Regions from separate parts of the Priestia sp. USM5 genome, predicted to be linked through region 2. Evidence: riboswitches for the same ligand, from Rfam matches in the RefSeq annotation. Region 2 holds a riboswitch; the other holds the start of a gene.

Region 1 (4,428 bases), 810 kb from region 2:
TTGTTATAATCGATTTTAATGATGTTAAGTCTCGTATAGCTTCTTGTTTTTCAGTCTTACTCAGTTTAAAGTACTCTATTATACTAAAAGCAGCGGGTGTTCCCCATAAAATAAAGAAGCTAACTAATCTATCCGTGTCTACATTCACTGTTTATTCACCACCGCTATTAGTTTCTTATACACTTTTCCTAACCCATTTTTTAGAGATAAAAAAAGCGGCTGTAGCTGCTACAGCGGGAATCATAAAAGCAAAGCTACCAGAATAACTGCCAAACGTTACTTTACTTGATAATCCTTCGATTGAGCTCCACATAGTCGAACTTTCTGGAACATATAAGAGCGTAAGAATCATTCCTGATAGCAGTTGAAAGCTACCCAAGAAAACGATGAAACTAATGATAAATAGTCCATATCTCTTCAATAAAATCTCTCCCTTGATTTATATACGATTTCACGCTTCATAAGTTCCATCATTTAACAAATCCATGTATTATTCTCGCTTCAAAGATCCTCCAAAAGAAAATTGATGGTAGTCATCGATCTTATTCCAATATCCTATGCATTTTACGTCAGGCTCATCAATAGCTAACGCTTCTTTATTAATTCCTTTATAAGGAAGAAATGCAGTCAACTTTACCTTTTGTTTTGGCTTAATATTTAACTTATTGCCTTCTGCTAACACCTTAAATTTATTTTCAGAATAACCGTTTTTTATTTTTAGTGGATACGATAAAAATACGTCGTTTTGTTTGATGGTCAAATCGCTCTTGTTTACGAATTCCAATTCATACGAAATCCCTTGCTTCATCTTTTGTTCTTTGATGACGTTAATATGGATTTTTTCTAGTTCTCTTAAAGGAACGTTGTCTTCTTCTTTTGAACACCCGGCAAATAAGATAGCTAACACTAATAAAACAAGAATTCCTAACTTTCTATTCAAAAAATAATCCCCTCTCTCGTAACAAAGATTATTTTACAATTATAACTCAAAAAAGTTATTTAATGGTAAAAATACACAATTAAAAAAGCAAACCTTGTCGGTCTGCTTTTTTAATTGCTACGCATAGGTAATGTGTTGTTGTGCGAAAAACTTTTCGATAAGGAGTTTGCCAACTATATGTATATCGTAACAAAAGAAAAAAGAACACGCTGTGAGATTTGTCACTTCTTCTTTCAAAATAATCTAATTGAATACTCGCTATTGCGTTACGCAAAAAGAGCAGAACGCAATAGCGACCTGCTCTTTTTACATGCTAGATATGGGTAATTTGTCCATGCGTGAAAAGCTCTTCAATAATAAGGGGTTTATCACTACACTTATAGAATAACAAAGAAAAAAAGATGCGGCTGTGAGATTTATCACAGCCGCATCTTTTTATCCAACTAGCTTATTAAATTGTACACGTTTATTAATTGCCGCCATAATTGGTGCTCCAACAAGCATAACCACAAACTCACCAACAGCTGTTGTTAACCATGTAAAGAAAAATGGTAAATCAAATGCTAGGTGCAGTTCAAACGCAATAATAAACATCGTAAACGTAAACACAAGTGTATTAATAAGCATACGAGCCCACATATTTTTAATGTAGCGCATAGAAAAAATGGTAATGAGTAATGATAGTACAGATTGTCCTACCCCAAACACCAGATCATAAGCGACCATTGGTGAAAAAAACAAATTCGTCAGAAATACCCCTAGTACAATGCCGTACACGTACTTTTTATTAAATACAATCAAATGATTGAACATTTCTGATATACGAAATTGGATATTGGTGAAGCCAAACGGCTGAATTAACATGCTAACAGCAATATACATAGCTGCTAAAAGACCGTTGACGCAAAGTGTTCTTATATTCATCTTACTATTCTCTCCTTAGTTTTTTAACGTGGGATGGTTACGAACCACGTAAACACTCAAAGAATCATACAGCAAGCTTAAGCTTTCGTCAATCTAGCTGTTTGCAAACTACTGCTGCTTTCATGTCTTCCATATTGACTGCTCTTTTTTCTTACTTTTCTTTAGTATAAAATAGAAGACGTATCCGTATACATAGGTGACATAAAGTAGTTAACCCTTTTGATTTGAAATACGAAAGGATTTGTAGCGATGTTAGATAATACAGATAAGCGCATACTAGAAGAGCTATCAAAAAATGGACGTATGAAGATGAAAGAATTAGGAGAAAAAGTGCATTTAACCGGACAAGCCGCTTCTGCTAGAGTATTAAAGTTAGAAGATGAAGGCATTATCAAAGGCTATACAATTAACATTGATGAACGAAAACTTGGCTACACCGTCCATGCATTTTTAAATATCTATACGCAGAGCATTCATCACCACCCCTACCTTACATTTGTAGAAAGTCAGAAGAAGTACGTCATCAACAACTTTAAAATCAGCGGCGATGGCTGCTACTTACTAGAATGTAAATTTCATTCGAATGAAGAATTAAATGATTTTTTGACAGAGCTAAATCAGCATGTGAATTACAAACTTTCAATCGTCATTAACAAATAAATTTTTTTAAAAAATAAAGGTATATTAATTTATGAAAATGGTAATCCTAATAACGTATTCCCCCTATTCCAATAAATTTGAAAATCCTTTGCGCCGTCGCAAAGGATTCTTTTTTCATGTAGGAAACCGCCTTCTATTTTTTGAAAAGTTGAACATCTCTCATAGCGTTGACATAGCGGTCAGAGGTTTATATAATCGGTGACATCGAAGCATAGAAAAGCAGACTCAAGACATTATACACGTATCGTAATTCTTCGTCTTAGAAGTTGATCAGTTTTATAACTAGACAATTTCTAAGACGTTTTTTATTTTATCATTTGTGAAACACTAGTAAAAACAAGATTCCACGCAAAAATATCCTAATGATCAGGGAGGTTTGCATATTGAAAACAATCTATAAAGACATCATTTTAATTATTGCCGGAGCGCTTTTAGTTGCTGCATCCATTGATTTTTTTGTCATTCCAAATAAATTAGGTGACGGAAGTACGGTTGGTATTGCTCTTGTTTTATATTATTTATTTCATATCCCTACAAGTATCAGCACATTTCTTGTGAACCTTGTATTCATTGCCTTAGCTTATAAATTTCTAACTAAAAAAACGATTCTCTATACGATTCTAGGAGCTGTCATGACGTCCGTTTTCTTAGGTCTGGTCAGCTATATTCCTTTTCACGTTCACGACATGATTTTAGGAATTGTATTCGGGGCTTTACTAATGGGAACAGGACTGGCACTCATTTTTATCGCGGATGGATCTACCGGCGGCACAACTCTTTTAGCTTATTTATTAAACTACACAAAAGGCTACAATATCTCGAAAAGCATGTTCTACATGGACAGCGTCATTATTTTAGCATCGGTTTTTGCTATTGGCGTCAACAATACCCTCTATACTTTTATATTCGTCTATCTTTGTGCTAAAATCGTCGATGTTGTTATCGAAGGTTTCCACAACAAAAAAGCAATGACGATTATGTCTGATCAGTACAAAGACATTGCGCAAGTTATCACCAGTGAATTTGGAAATGCAGCTACCATCTTTTATGGATATGGCTACTACGCCAACAAAGATAAACGCATTATCTACGTTGTTATTAAAAAGAACGAGTTATTAAAAATTAAAAAGAAAATCCAGCAAATTGACCCGAATTCTTTTATTGTCATCCACGAAGTAAAAGAAGTTGTCGGCGGAAAATTTGGATTTATCGGCAATTCGCCTCATGAAACAAAAGCCGCTGCTAAATAAAAAAATCCACCTCTTGGTGGATTTTTTTATGAAAAAACCGTTAAGAAAAACGAAAAGATCCCTGCTAAAAAGTAAACTGACCCTAACGCAATTGCTCCTGTAACGACCGTAAATACACTTAATCCGATAGCCACCTTCATTTTCATCCACATCCCTTTTTAGATTAGTAGTATAAGTATGTCCAAGAATAGAAGATTTATAACTATGCCACCCTATTTATTTCATATATCGATGCAACAATTGTCTATTCAATGTGTTCTAAAACCACCCCTGGCGGCATAATGTATAGGAAGGATTTCATATACACATCTTTGTATCACACATATCATATGAAATTAGGTGAGATAAAATGGTGGCTGTCCACTTTTTTGAAAACAGAAAGCTTCTATTAAGCCAGCTGAGGGAAAACATTCCTTCTACGGGTGATGATTTAAAGATTAAGGGACGAAAAGGAACCGTCGTGCTTGTGAATGACATCGATGAAAAAAATGTTCACGTGGAAGTTGCTTTAGAAAAAGTAGTGAAAAAGAACTTAGCGTTAGATAATGCTAAAAAGAAAAGGAGATAAGCGGCTACGCTTATCTCCTTTTTTTGATTGACATACGATCTCTTGCTTCTGTTTAGAAAAAAAAGAGACTCCTAAAAAAGGAATCT
Region 2 (4,428 bases):
GGAACAGAATTTACGCAGAAGATTTAACCGTCGATTTAGATGCCAAAGTTCAAATCCGTCGCTTAGGCACGTTAAATAACTCATATATGAAGCAAATGAAGCATTAAGGAGAAAGAAAATGGAGGGATTTATCGCCTTACTCGTACTTCTTGCTTATTTGACTAAAAAAATTATGATTAACTTCCGAAAGGAAAAGTATTACCGTGAAATCGTTGTCTATCTTTGTCTTATAGGTATGGGTTTATTCTTTTGGGGAGCCATTACACTCCGTAAAGAAGTACCTACGCCTCTGTACTTTTTAGAGGAACTCATTAAGCCTCTTACTAAAACCGTTCATCATCTGTTATTTACGTAAGCATGTAGGAGAGAAGGGGTGTATGATGCAAATAAAAGAATTTATTACTCCGAAACAACTTCTTTTTCTCATTTATTTTTTTTGTATCGGAAGCGCTATTTTGGCAGTTCCGGCTACGTTATTAGAAACGAATAGACAAAATGCCTGGGTATGTAGTGTGCTTGCTATTGGCTTTGCCCTTTTAATTGTTGCGGTGCTGTTATGGCTGATGCACCGTTACCCTCAGCAAACGTTCATTGAAATAGCTAAAAAAGCGCTAGGTCCTTACGCCGGAGCGTGTATGTCTCTTATTTACATTTTTTTTATGTTCATTCAATCTACGTTTTCCCTTCGAGATATCAGTACATTTATGACGACGCAAATTGTCCCTGAAACGCTGCCTACGTGGATTCATGCTCTTGTGATTTTAGCGGTTATATACGGAGGGTATTTAGGCATTGAAGTGATAGCGAGAACCGCGGAAATCTTTTTACCGTGGATCGTCGTCCCTTTTTTATTGTTAATTTCGTTAAATATTCCTCAGATGAAACTGGATCGTCTTTACCCTTTGTTTGAATTCCGCATGGATGATTTAGTGTTAGGGACCACGTATTTCTTAGGAAATCCGTTTATGGAATTGATTTTTGTGCTAATGATTACGCCTCATATAAAAGATGGCAAAAAGGTAAAAAGAATGATTGTTATCGGCACTGTGGCATCGGGCTTGACGATTACGATTGCAGTTGCGGCTTGTATATTAGCTCTTGGCGCGAATATTGCATCAATGCACAGCTACCCAGTTTATTTATTAGGAAAAATGATTTCGTTAGGTGCAACGATACAGCATGTTGAAGTATTAGTAGCTATTATTTGGATGTTATCTATCTTTTTTAAAGTTGTCATTGTGTTCTATGCTATTCAGTTAAGTATCGCTCAATTATGTAATTTACGGGTGCGCAATTTTTTGAGCTTTCCTTTAGGTCTAATCATTACAGGCGTGGCGTATTACATTATTCCAAATACAGCATACTTCAATTATTTTGAAAAATATTACTGGCCGTTTTATTTATTTGTACTAAGCGTCTGTTTTCCGTTGTTATTTATTGCGCTTTCTTATATAAAGAGAAATAAGGCAGCTAAAGGTGATAGAAGCCAACAAACATAGCATTATTTATACGTATGTGGTATAGTATACGATGACAATTCAAGAAGAAACGCCGTACACGTTTGTATATGTACGGGAGAGGTTCGAAAACTCCCTCTATAAAAAACTAAGATCATCGTTGATGACAAAAGACACGGTTTTAGCGTGTCTTCTTTCACGTGCTTTTCTATCAACACGTCTTTTTGACGTGTATGCTGGCGAGGACGTGTATCTTAGTTGCTTTTTAGGGAGATTGCTGGAAAAGAGCAGTCTCTTTTTTGTGTTATAAAATTAGTCACAAAGGGAACGAACGGTTCAATAAAGTTTCTTCTTCTTTTGATTTCAATCAAAAAGGAGACGAACAATAATGATGAAAAATGAAAAAGCTATTGTTGTATTTAGCGGAGGTCAAGATAGTACAACATGTCTATTTTGGGCTTTGAAAAACTTTAAAGAAGTAGAAACGGTTACTTTCCAATACGGTCAGCGTCATAGTCAAGAGATAGAGGTAGCAAAAGCTATCGCAGCTGATTTAGGTGTGAAGCATACCGTCCTAGATATGTCACTTTTAAATCAATTAGCACCAAATGCCTTAACGCGAGATGATATTGAAATTGAGCAAAAAGAAGGAGAGTTGCCTACAACGTTTGTGGATGGCCGCAATCTGTTATTTTTATCATTTGCTGCCGTACTGGCTAAAAACAGCGGAGGCCGTCATATCGTAACAGGCGTTTGTGAAACTGATTTTTCGGGATATCCAGACTGTCGAGACGTATTTGTGAAATCGTTAAACGTCACGCTTAATTTATCAATGGACTTCGAGTTTGTGATTCATACGCCGCTTATGTGGATTGATAAAGCAGAAACGTGGGCGTTAGCGGATGAGCTAGGAGCGCTTGAATATGTGCGTGAAAAAACATTAACGTGCTACAACGGTATTGTTGCTGATGGGTGCGGCGAATGTCCCGCATGTCAATTGCGAAAACGCGGGTTAGATCAATACTTGCAAACAAAAGAAGGAGGAGAAAAATAATGCTGCAACAAATGTATCCTCAAGTCTTTCATGACTATGAATATGAATTGAACAAAGATATGCAGTTTGCTGCGGCACATTTTGTTCCTCATACAGAAGCAGGAAAATGCCGTCAAGTCCATGGACATACGTATTTTGTAAATTTAACTGTTGCCGGAGATACATTAGACGAAGCGGGCTTTTTAGTAAACTTTGCGCTATTGAAAAAAATTGTTTCTGGTCAATTTGATCATACATTATTGAACGATCATTCTATCTTTAACGAAGAAAATCCAAATGATTTTCCTACAACTGAAGTTGTTGCTCGTAAAATTTATGAGTTGGTTCAAGAATATCTAGACACACTACCAAATAAGCCTTCTTGCGTACAAGTATTCGTGCGGGAAACGCCGACAAGTTACGTAGTTTACCGCCCAAAGAAGGTGAAAAAACGTGGCTAATACAATTCCAGTACTTGAAATATTCGGCCCAACGATTCAAGGGGAAGGAATGGTTGTAGGACGTAAGACGATGTTTGTTCGTACCGCAGGCTGTGATTATTCCTGCAGCTGGTGTGATTCAGCTTTTACATGGGATGGATCAGCTAAAAACGATATTCGTCAGCTAACAGCAGAACAAATTTGGACGGAGCTTAAAGAAATTGGAGGAGAGTGCTTTGATCACGTCACCATTTCTGGAGGAAACCCTGCGCTTATCAAGGCGATTGGTTCACTTGTAGAGCTTTTGCACAGTCATGGGGTAAAAGCAGCTCTTGAAACACAGGGAAGCCGTTATCAGGATTGGTTCCTAAAAATCGATGATTTAACGATTTCTCCTAAGCCTCCAAGTTCATTAATGAAAACAAATTTCTCCGTATTAGACGATATTATAGAGACATTAATAAAGGAAAAACGCATGGCGCACATAAGCATAAAAGTCGTTGTATTTAATGATGAGGACTTTGAGTATGCAGCGTCTGTTCATGAACGTTATCCTGAGGTTCCATTTTTTGTTCAAGTAGGCAACGAGGACTTAACGACAATCGATAATGCGTCGTTAACACAAGAATTGCTTAAAAAGTATGAGTGGTTAATCGACAAGGCAGTGGCAGCTAAAAACATGAACGATGTAAGAGTTCTGCCGCAGGTTCACGCCCTTGTTTGGGGAAATAAACGAGGCGTGTAAGCGCATAGCAAAAAATTTACAAAGAAAAATAAAAACAGATATATACAAAATAAAAAAACGCTGTTAGAATGACAATCGTAGAAAGAGAGGAAATGCAAATGAGCGGTCGAAAAGATGAAGAATTAGAAGGTGTATCACTCCTTGGAAATCAAGGAACAAACTATTTGTTTGAATATTCACCAGAGATTCTAGAAGCATTTGATAACAAACATCCAAATCGTGATTATTTTGTGAAATTTAACTGTCCGGAATTTACGAGCTTATGTCCAAAAACGGGTCAGCCGGATTTCGCAACCATTTATATTAGTTACATTCCAGATGAAAAAATGGTGGAAAGCAAGTCGTTAAAGCTTTATTTGTTCAGCTTCCGTAACCATGGAGATTTCCATGAAGACTGTATGAATATTATTATGAATGACTTAATTAAACTGATGAATCCAAGATATATTGAAGTATGGGGAAAATTCACACCACGCGGCGGGATTTCAATTGATCCATATACAAACTATGGCCGTCCTGGTACGAAGTATGAAGAAATGGCTAATTATCGCCTGATGAATCATGATTTATACCCAGAAACAATTGATAATCGTTAATTCGAACAAACAGGTTGTGTATGCAACCTGTTTTCCATTGCAAAAACAACAGATGAGAAGGTGAAAGAATGTCACAGAGATCAGCATTAGTATTAGGTGCAAGCGGACTTGTTGGTCAAGAACTTTTAAAAATGTTATTAAGCAACAGCTTATATAA

The links. A riboswitch is a leader RNA that binds a small molecule or an ion and turns the genes downstream of it on or off. The one in region 2 is predicted to bind preQ1.
Region 1: another riboswitch for preQ1. It lies ahead of ACWATA_RS21870 (QueT transporter family protein); the one in region 2 lies ahead of queC (7-cyano-7-deazaguanine synthase QueC).

What each region holds. Positions count from the first base shown of each region.
Region 1 is NZ_JBSGKN010000001.1:4,154,251-4,158,678, forward strand. Features, by position in the region: gene ACWATA_RS21855 (hypothetical protein) at 1-148, opposite strand, end outside; gene ACWATA_RS21860 (hypothetical protein) at 176-421, opposite strand; gene ACWATA_RS21865 (hypothetical protein) at 491-940, opposite strand; gene ACWATA_RS21870 (QueT transporter family protein) at 1,376-1,864, opposite strand; PreQ1 riboswitch class I at 1,874-1,918, opposite strand; gene ACWATA_RS21875 (Lrp/AsnC family transcriptional regulator) at 2,114-2,524, shown strand; gene ACWATA_RS21880 (YitT family protein) at 2,908-3,774, shown strand; gene ACWATA_RS21885 (hypothetical protein) at 4,124-4,342, shown strand.
Region 2 is NZ_JBSGKN010000001.1:3,339,365-3,343,792, reverse strand. Features, by position in the region: gene ACWATA_RS17905 (Ger(x)C family spore germination protein) at 1-107, shown strand, start outside; gene ACWATA_RS17900 (hypothetical protein) at 119-355, shown strand; gene ACWATA_RS17895 (GerAB/ArcD/ProY family transporter) at 378-1,499, shown strand; PreQ1 riboswitch class I at 1,572-1,615, shown strand; gene queC (7-cyano-7-deazaguanine synthase QueC) at 1,846-2,511, shown strand; gene queD (6-carboxytetrahydropterin synthase QueD) at 2,511-2,951, shown strand; gene queE (7-carboxy-7-deazaguanine synthase QueE) at 2,944-3,675, shown strand; gene queF (preQ(1) synthase) at 3,774-4,271, shown strand; gene ACWATA_RS17870 (NAD(P)H-binding protein) at 4,340-4,428, shown strand, end outside.